Regions from separate parts of the Herbidospora sp. NBRC 101105 genome, predicted to be linked through region 2. Evidence: riboswitches for the same ligand, from Rfam matches in the RefSeq annotation. Region 2 holds a riboswitch; the other holds the start of a gene.

Region 1 (4,819 bases), on a different contig from region 2:
CTCCAGGTCGTGCCCGGCGCGGGAGAGGTCGCGGGCGCCCGCCTGGTCGAGCACCCCGACGTCGCCAAGATCGTGTTCACGGGGTCGACCGAGGTCGGCAAGCTGATCGCGGAGCGGGCGGCGCGGCAGGTCAAACGGGTGACGCTGGAACTGGGCGGCAAGTCCGCCAACATCGTGTTCGCCGATTCCGACCTGGAGAAGGCCGCCGCGTCGGCCCCGATGGCCGTCTTCGACAACAGCGGCCAGGACTGCTGCGCCCGATCGCGCATCCTGGTGGAGCGTTCCGTCCACGACGAGTTCCTCGCCCGGCTCACCGAGGCCGTGAAGGCGATCAGGACGGGCGACCCCACGGCTGAGGACACCCAGATGGGCCCGCTGGTCAGCGCCGAACACCTCGCCCGGGTGCGCTCCTACGTGTCGGACCCTTACTTCCAGGGCAGTTGCCCCGAAGGCCCCGGCTACTGGTTCCCGCCGACGATCCTCACCGGCGACGACGACCCGGCCTACCGCGACGAGGTCTTCGGCCCGGTCGTGTCGGTGGTCCCGTTCGACGACGAGCACGACGCCGTCGCCAGGGCCAACGACACGCCCTACGGCCTGTCGGGCTCCATCTGGACCCGCGACGTCGGCCGGGCGTTCCGGGTCGCGCGCGCCGTCGAGGCGGGGAACCTCAGCGTCAACTCCCACTCGTCGGTGCGCTACTGGACGCCCTTCGGCGGCTTCAAGCAGTCGGGCCTGGGCCGTGAGCTCGGCCCCGACGCGCTGGCCGCCTTCACCGAGACCAAGAACGTCTTCATCGCAACGGATTAGGAACCACATGCAACGCTTGCAGGACCGGGTCGCCGTCATCACCGGCGCCGCCGGGGGAATCGGGCTGGCGACCGCGCGCCGGTTCGCCGAGGAGGGCGCCAAACTCGTCCTCGCCGACCTCGACGAGGAGGCGGGCCGCAGCGCCGCCGAGGAGGTCGGCGGCCTGTTCGTCAGGGCCGACGTGTCCCAGGAAGACGACGTGGTCCGGATGTTCGCCACGGCGTTCGCCGAGTTTGGCAGCGTCGACATCGCGTTCAACAACGCCGGGATCTCCCCCGCCGACGACGACTCGATCCTGACCACCGGCATGGACGCCTGGCGGCGCGTGCAGGAGGTCAACCTGACCAGCGTCTACCTGTGCTGCAAGCACGCGATCCCCTACATGCAACGACAGGGCAAGGGGTCGATCATCAACACCGCCTCGTTCGTGGCGGTCATGGGGTCGGCGACCTCGCAGATCTCCTACACCGCGTCCAAGGGCGGGGTGCTGGCGATGACCCGTGAGCTGGGCGTGCAGTTCGCGCGCGAGGGCATCCGGGTCAACGCGTTGTGCCCCGGCCCGGTCGACACGCCGCTGTTGCGCGAGTTGTTCGCCAAGGACCCCGAGCGGGCGCAGCGCCGTCTGGTGCACGTGCCGCTCGGCCGGTTCGCGCGGGCCGAGGAGATCGCCGCCGCCGTGGCGTTCCTGGCCTCCGACGACGCGTCGTTCGTCACCGCCGCCGAGTTCCTCGTCGACGGCGGCATCTCCGGGGCGTACGTGACGCCCCTGTGAGGCCCGTGATCGGTATCACGTGTTACGCCGAACCCGCGCGTTTCACGGTCTGGGACACCCCCGCGGCCCTGCTGCCGTGGGACTACGTCAGGCACGTCGAACGGGCCGGCGGGCAGCCGGTGATCCTGCCGCCCGCCGGCGACCCGGGCGAGCTCGTCGACCGTCTCGACGGCCTGATCCTGGCCGGGGGCGGCGACATCGACCCCGGCCGTTACGGCGGCGTGCGGCACCCGAGGACGGGACACGTCAGGGACTTCCGCGACGACGCCGAGTTCTCCCTCGTCAAGGCCGCGCTCCAGGCCCGCATTCCGCTGCTGGGCATCTGCCGGGGCCTCCAGGTGCTCAACGTGGCGCTGGGCGGCACGCTGGTCCAGCACCTGCCCGACGTGTGCGGCACCGACCGCCACTCCCCCGCGCCGGGCGTCTACGGCCGGGTCCCGGTACGTCTGGAGGAGCCGCTGCGACGGCTCTACGGCACCGGGGAGATCACGCCCGCCCACTACCACCACCAGGCCGTCGACCGCCTGGCGCCGGGCCTGGAACCGATCGCCCGCGCCGACGACGGCACGATCGAGGCCGTCAGGCTCGACGACACCGTGTGGGCGGTGCAGTGGCATCCGGAGGCCGACGAGGAGGCGCCGGTGTTCGGGTCGTTCGTCACCCGCGCCGGGTTTCGTCCGGCCATACGGGGCAGATAGGCTGACCGCACACCATTGATCCCGCGCGGGAGAGCGCCCTGGCAGCCGGCCAGGGACCCTGAAGGAGCAAGCCCTCCCCGCGAACCTCTCAAGGCAAAGGACCGTGCGGGCGAGGTGTCCTCTGGAAAGCAGGCCGGTGGCCTCGCCGAAGGTGAAAGTCCGGCAAAACTCGGGCGAAGCTCTCAGGCACCCATGACAGAGGGGGAGGATGCTGACATCCGACCTTATTCGAGGTGCGCTTCATGTCCCGACCGACCCCGCTGCACGAGGTGCACAAGAGCCTCGGCGCGACCCTGACCGACTTCGCCGGTTGGCTGATGCCGCTGCGCTACGGAAGTGAGTCGGCCGAGCACACCGCCGTCCGCACCGCCGCGGGGCTGTTCGACCTGTCCCACATGGGTGAGATCCACGTGACCGGCGCGGGCGCGGCCGACGCCCTCGACTACGCGCTGGTCGGCAACCTGGGCGCCCTGGAGCCGGGCCGGGCCCGCTACACGATGATGTGCGAGGCCGACGGGGGCATCGTCGACGACCTGATCGTCTACCGGCTGGCGCCGGAGGAGTTCATGGTCTGCGCCAACGCCTCCAACTACCTTCGGGTCGCCCGCGAGCTCACCGACCGCGCGAAGGCCTTCGACGCCGTGGTCGACGACCGCTCCGACGCCTACGCGCTGCTGGCCGTCCAGGGCCCGCGCTCCCAGGAGATCGTCGCCAAGCTCACCGACGCCGACCTGGCCAACCTCAAGTACTACACCGGCCTCCCGGGCACGGTCGCGGGCGTCGGCGCCCTGATCGCCCGCACCGGCTACACCGGCGAAGACGGCTTCGAGCTGTTCGTCGCGGCCGACGACGCGGTGGACCTGTGGGGCGCGCTCATGGAGGCCGGGGCCGCCGAGGGCCTGGTGCCCGCCGGGCTGAGCGCCCGCGACACCCTGCGGCTCGAAGCCGGCATGCCGCTGTACGGCAACGAGCTCACCTCGGCCACCACGCCCATGGACGCCGGTCTGGGCAGAGTCGTGCGCTTCGACAAGCAGGGCGACTTCGTCGGCCGCGCCGCGCTCGACGGGGCCGAACCGGCGAAGCGCCTGGTCGGCCTGGTGATGAAGGGCCGCCGCGTGCCCCGCCACGGCTTCGCCGTCGTCGACGCCGACGGCGCCGTGGTCGGCGAGGTCACCAGCGGGGCCCCGTCGCCGTCGATCGGCCGTCCGATCGCGATGGCCTACGTGACCGCCACCCCCGCCGCCGTGGACATCCGCGGCTCCCACGAACCGGTCGACGTCGTTGACCTGCCTTTCTACAGGAGGAAGAAGTGAGCAGCATTCCCGACGAGCTCAGCTACACCAAGGAGCACGAGTGGGTGGCCGGGCTCGATGACGGTCTGACCGTCACGGTGGGAATCACCGCCTACGCGTCCGAGCAGCTCGGCGACGTCGTGTACGTCCAGCCGCCGGAGGTCGGGTCGAACATCGAGCTGGGCGACGCGGTGGGCGAGGTCGAGTCGACCAAGTCGGTCAGCGACATCTACGCCCCGGTGAGCGGCGAGGTCACCGCGGTCAACTCGACGGTCGTCGACGACCCCTCGCTGGTCAACAGCGACCCCTACGGCGACGGCTGGTTGTTCCAGGTGCGCATCACCGGCACCCCCGACGATCTGCTCACCGCCGAGGAGTACACCGCCCTGATCTCCGGCGACAGCTGATCGTCCGCCCATGGCGATCAGCGTCTTCGACCTGTTCAAGGTGGGCATCGGGCCGTCCAGTTCACACACGGGCGGCCCGATGGCGGCCGCGCACAAGTTCGCGCGCGGCCTGCTGCACGACGGTCTCCTGGAGAAGACCGTGCGGGTGCAGGTCATCCTCTACGGCTCCCTCGGCCTGACCGGCAAGGGCCACGGCAGCGACAAGGCCGTGCTGCTGGGCCTGTCCGGGGAGAAGCCCGAGCTCGTCGACGTCGACGCGGTCGACGGCAAGCTGGCCGCGATGCGCGCGGCCGGCACGGTGTCGCTGATGGGGCAGCGTTCGGTGCCCTTCGTGGTCGGCGACGACCTGGTGTTCGAGCGGAAGGTCTCGTTGCCCCACCACCCCAACGGCATGCGGTTCACCGCGTGGGGCGACAGCGGCGACGTGCTGCGGGAAAAGGTCTACTACTCGGTCGGCGGCGGGTTCGTCGTCGACGAGAACGCCACCGGCGCCGACCGCATCAAACCCGACGACACCCCGCTCCCCCATCCGTTCACCACGGCCGGTGAGCTGCTGGCACAGTGCGCCGAGACGGGTCTGTCGATCTCGGGGCTGATGATGGCCAACGAGCGGGCCTTCGGCCGTACCGAGGAGCAGATCAAGTCGCAGCTGCTGCACCTGTGGCGGGTCATGGACGAGTGCGTGCGGCGCGGGTCGTCGCGCGAGGGCGTGCTGCCGGGCGGGCTGAAGGTGAAGCGCCGGGCCCACCAGCTCCAGCGCCGCCTGCAGAGCGAACCGGCCGACGGCGACCCGCTCCAGGCGATGGACTGGGTGACACTGTTCGCGCTGGCCGTCAACGA
Region 2 (4,819 bases):
TTCTGTTCGCGATGCGGTTCGCCGCTGAGCCCCGCGGCCCACACCCCGGCACCTCCCAACCCCTACACGACCGGTCAGGGCTTCGTCCCCGACAACACCTCGACGATCTCGCTTGAGGCGATCGAGGAGGCCACCGGCCAGGGCCTGCTTCCGGACCGTTCCGCGATCGAGCAGCTCCCGCCCGGCACCGCCCTCCTCGTCGTGATGCGCGGCCCCAACGCCGGCAGCCGGTTCCTGCTCGACAGCGACCTCACGACCGCCGGCCGCCACCCCGAGAGCGACATCTTCCTCGACGACGTCACCGTCTCCCGGCGCCACGCCGAGTTCTACCGGCGCGGCGGGCAGTTCACCGCGCGCGACGTCGGCAGCCTCAACGGCACCTACGTGAACCGGGAGCGCATCGAGGAGTTCCCCCTCGCGGGCGGCGACGAGGTGCAGATCGGGAAGTTCCGGCTGGTGTTCCTGACCCGGGGCTGATCATGGGCGCCGAGGCGGCCAGGGCCTTCATGAGCATCGGGGAGGTGCTCGCCCAGCTTCAGGGCGAGTTCCCCGACGTGACGATCTCCAAGATCCGGTTCCTGGAGGGCGAAGGGCTCATCGAGCCCGAGCGCACCCCTTCCGGCTACCGCAAGTTCACCCCCGGCGACGTGGAGCGCCTGCGGTTCATCCTGACCGCACAGCGCGACCGCTACCTGCCGCTGCGGGTGATCAAATCCCAGCTCGACGAGTCGGCCCGCCCCCGGGCGGTCGACGCCGAGCCGGTGTCGGTGCGGCTCAGCCGCGAGGAGCTGCTCGCCGCGGCCGAGATCGACGACGAGACGCTGGCCGAGCTCGAAGACTACGGCCTGATCGCCCCGACGGCCCGGCTCTACGACGAGGCCGCCCTCGAGATCGCCCGCACCGTCGGGGCGCTGGCCGCCTTCGGCCTCCACGCCCGTCACCTGCGCGCGGTCAAGGCCGCCGCCGAACGCGAGGCGGGCCTGGTCGAACAGGCCGTCGCGCCGCTGCTGCGCCGCCGGGCCCCGGGGGCCGTCGACCATGCCGGGGAATCGGCACGGGAGATCTCCGGGTTGTTATTACGTATCCACGCCGCGCTGCTGGAAGGGGCCGTCCGCGGCTCTCTCGGCCGTTGACGCGGGTCCGGCGCGCGGGTGTTACGTTGAATGCCTGGTGAGTTGAATACCTGGTGAAATGCCGCATCCCGGAGAGTGAGCGCCTGTGTTGCAGATGGAGTTCGTGGGGGTCCGGGTGGAGATGCCCTCGAACCAGCCGATCGTCCTTCTCAAGGAGGCGAACGGCGACCGCTACCTGCCGATCTGGATTGGCATGACCGAGGCGACCGCGATCGCGCTCGCCCAGGCCGACGAACCGCCGCCCCGGCCGCTGACCCACGATCTGTTCCGCAATGTGCTGGGCGCGTTGAAGGTGTCACTCGAACGCGTCAACATCGTCGCGCTGCGTGACGGAATCTTCTACGCCGACCTCGTGTTCTCCAACGGCGTAGAGGTAAGCGCACGTCCTTCCGACTCCATCGCGCTGGCCCTGCGGACCGACGCGCTGATCTTCGCCAGCGAGGAGGTCATGCGGGAGAACGGCGTCAGCATGGCCGATGACCAGGAGGACGAGGTCGAGAAGTTCCGGGAGTTCCTGGACAACATCAGCCCCGAGGATTTCGGCCGTGCCGGTTGAGTTGAGGGGTTATCTCACCTTCACGACGCGCCGGGGGCGGTCGTTGACTGTGCCTTTCCCCAGTCCTACGGTGCAAGGGAATCCACGGTTGTAGTTCGCGTACCCCCAGATCAGACCGTGGGATGAGAGAAAGCCGGAGGTCCGCAGTGGCGGTCAGCAGCGGCGAGGGTAACAAGGCCGACCAGCACGACTCGGCTCAGCGTGAGTCGGCGCGGGAGCGCGCCGGCGAGCAGGGTCTGCTGTTCGACGAGCGGCCCGCGGCGGTGCGCGACGACATCGGCTACCGCGGCCCCACGGCATGCGCTGCCGCCGGGATCACCTACCGCCAGCTCGACTACTGGGCCCGCACCGACCTGGTGCAGCCGACGATCCGGGCGGCCCAGGGCTCCGGCTCCCAGCGGCTCTACAGCTTCCGCGACATCCTGGTGCTCAAGGTCGTCAAGCGGCTCCTCGACACCGGCGTCTCCCTCCAGCAGATCCGCACCGCCGTCCAGCACCTGCGCGACCGCGGGGTCAACGACCTGGCCCAGATCACGCTCATGAGCGACGGCGTCAGCGTCTACGAGTGCACCTCCGCCGACGAGGTCATCGACCTTCTCCAAGGAGGGCAGGGGGTCTTCGGCATCGCCCTCGGCCGGGTCTGGCGCGAGGTCGAGGGATCGCTCGCGGAGCTGCCGGGGGAACTGGCGGTCGGCCCCGACACTGACGAGGCCGACCACCCCTCCGACGAACTGGCCCAGCGCAGGCGGGCCCGCCGCACCGGTTGAGGCTCCATCTCCCGGGTACGGGTAAGGTTGTCGTAGCCATCGACCCTGCGCGGGAGAGTCCCCATCAGCACTGATGGGGCGCCGAAGGAGCAAACCTCCCCGGAATCTCTCAGGCACCCGGTACCGCCAGGCGAGGCAGCTCTGAAAAGCAGGTCCGCCGTCCAGGCGGCGCCTCACCGAAGGGGAAAACCGGCCGACGGCGTCCGGTGAAGCTCTCAGGTTCCATGACAGAGGGGGAGACCGCCCTGGTCTCGTCTGCCCTGGAGTTCCTGTCATGACCGATCGCACACCGCTCCGTGACCTGGACGCCCCGCCGTTCGCCACCCGCCACATCGGGCCCTCCGACGCCGCTCAGGCGCGCATGCTGGAGGCCGTCGGCTACGAGACGATCGCCGACCTGGTGGCCGTGGCGGTGCCCGAGTCGATCCGCACCACCCGCGCCCTCGACCTGCCGGCCGCCGTGTCGGAGCCGGAGGCGCTCGCCGAACTGCGCGCGCTGGCCGCCCGCAACACCGTGCTGACCTCGATGATCGGGCTGGGCTACCACGACACCATCACGCCCGGCGTGGTGCTGCGCAACGTGCTGGAGAACCCGGGCTGGTACACCGCGTACACGCCCTACCAGCCGGAGATCTCGCAGGGGCGCCTGGAGGCGCTGCTCAACTTCCAGACCGTGGTCAGCGACCTGACCGGGCTCGACGTCGCCGGGGCCTCGCTCCTCGACGAGGCCACCGCCGCCGCCGAGGCGATGACGCTGGCCCGCCGGGCCTCCAAGGTCAAGAGCGACGTCTTCGTCGTGGACGCCGACGCCCTGCCGCAGACCAAGGCGGTGCTGGCCACCCGGGCCGAGCCGCTGGGCATCACCCTCGTCGAGTCCGACCACACCGGCGAACTGCCCGAGTGCTTCGGCGTCCTGGTCCAGTACCCGGGGGCCTCCGGCCGGGTGGCCGACTTCCGCGAGCTGGCGGGCCGGGCCAAGGCCGCCGGGGCGGTCGTGACCGTGGCGGCCGACCTGCTGGCGCTGACCGTGCTGGAGGCGCCCGGCACCCTCGGGGCCGACATCGCGATCGGCTCGTCGCAGCGCTTCGGCGTGCCCCTCGGCTTCGGCGGCCCGCACGCCGCCTACATGTCGGTCCGCGAGGGCCTGCAGCGGCAGATGCCCGGCCGTCTGGTCGGGGTGTCGGTCGACGCCGACGGGCGGCCGGCGTACCGGCTGGCCCTGCAGACCCGCGAGCAGCACATCCGCCGCGAGAAGGCGACCAGCAACATCTGCACCGCCCAGGTGCTCCTGGCGGTGATCGCCTCCATGTACGCCGTCTACCACGGCCCCGAGGGCCTGCGCCGGATCGCCCAGCGGGTGCACCGGCACGCCGCCGTGCTGGCCGCCGGGCTGCGGGCGGGGGGCGTCGAGGTCGTCCACGACGAGTTCTTCGACACCGTGACCACCCACGTGCCCGGCCGCGCGGCCGAGATCGCCGAGGCGGCCCGCGAGCGCGGCGTCAACGTGCGGCAGGACGGCGCCGACCACGTCGCGGTCGCCTGCGACGAGAAGACGACCTCCGCGCACCTGGAGGCCGTCTGGGCGGCCTTCGGCGTCGAGGGGCCGTCGGTGGACGACCTGGACATCTCGACCGACGACGCGCTGCCCCAGGACCTCCAGCGCACCACCGGCTACCTGACCCACCCGGTCTTCCACGCCCACCGCTCCGAGACGGCGATGCTGCGCTACCTGCGCAAACTCCAGGACAAGGACATCGCGCTCGACCGGTCGATGATCCCGCTGGGCTCCTGCACGATGAAGCTCAACGCGACCACCGAGATGGAGCCGATCACCTGGCCGGAGTTCGCCTCCATCCACCCGTTCGCGCCCGCCGGCCAGACCGGCGGCTACGTCGACCTGATCCAGGGACTGGAGAGCTGGCTGGCCGAGGTGACCGGCTACGACGCGGTCTCCATCCAGCCCAACGCCGGGTCGCAGGGCGAGTTCGCCGGCCTGCTGGCCATCCGCGCCTACCACCGGGCGAACGGCGACGCCGAGCGCGACGTCTGCCTGATCCCGTCGTCGGCCCACGGCACCAACGCCGCCTCCGCCGTCATGGCGGGCATGCGCGTCGTCGTGGTGGCCTGCGACGCCGACGGCAACGTCGACCTGGCCGACCTCGACGCCAAGATCGCCAAGCACGCCGACCGGCTCGCCGCGATCATGGTCACCTACCCGTCGACCCACGGCGTCTACGAGGAGACCATCGTCGAGCTGTGCGCCAAGGTGCACGCCGCCGGCGGCCAGGTCTACGTCGACGGGGCCAACCTCAACGCCCTCGTCGGCCTGGCCAAGCTGGGCGAGTTCGGGGCCGACGTGTCCC

What was found. A riboswitch is a leader RNA that binds a small molecule or an ion and turns the genes downstream of it on or off. The one in region 2 is predicted to bind glycine.
Region 1: it holds a riboswitch for glycine, as region 2 does, so the genes downstream of both, gcvT (glycine cleavage system aminomethyltransferase GcvT) here and gcvP (aminomethyl-transferring glycine dehydrogenase) in region 2, are expected to answer to the same signal.

The regions. Positions count from the first base shown of each region.
Region 1 is NZ_BSSX01000008.1:117,241-122,059, forward strand. Features, by position in the region: gene QSK34_RS30220 (aldehyde dehydrogenase family protein) at 1-810, shown strand, start outside; gene QSK34_RS30225 (3-oxoacyl-ACP reductase) at 818-1,582, shown strand; gene QSK34_RS30230 (gamma-glutamyl-gamma-aminobutyrate hydrolase family protein) at 1,588-2,280, shown strand; glycine riboswitch at 2,297-2,394, shown strand; glycine riboswitch at 2,395-2,489, shown strand; gene gcvT (glycine cleavage system aminomethyltransferase GcvT) at 2,523-3,593, shown strand; gene gcvH (glycine cleavage system protein GcvH) at 3,590-3,979, shown strand; gene QSK34_RS30245 (L-serine ammonia-lyase) at 3,990-4,819, shown strand, end outside.
Region 2 is NZ_BSSX01000001.1:1,789,820-1,794,638, forward strand. Features, by position in the region: gene QSK34_RS07815 (double zinc ribbon and FHA domain-containing protein) at 1-477, shown strand, start outside; gene ftsR (transcriptional regulator FtsR) at 480-1,133, shown strand; gene QSK34_RS07825 (bifunctional nuclease family protein) at 1,219-1,689, shown strand; gene QSK34_RS07830 (MerR family transcriptional regulator) at 1,836-2,456, shown strand; glycine riboswitch at 2,497-2,592, shown strand; glycine riboswitch at 2,593-2,694, shown strand; gene gcvP (aminomethyl-transferring glycine dehydrogenase) at 2,731-4,819, shown strand, end outside.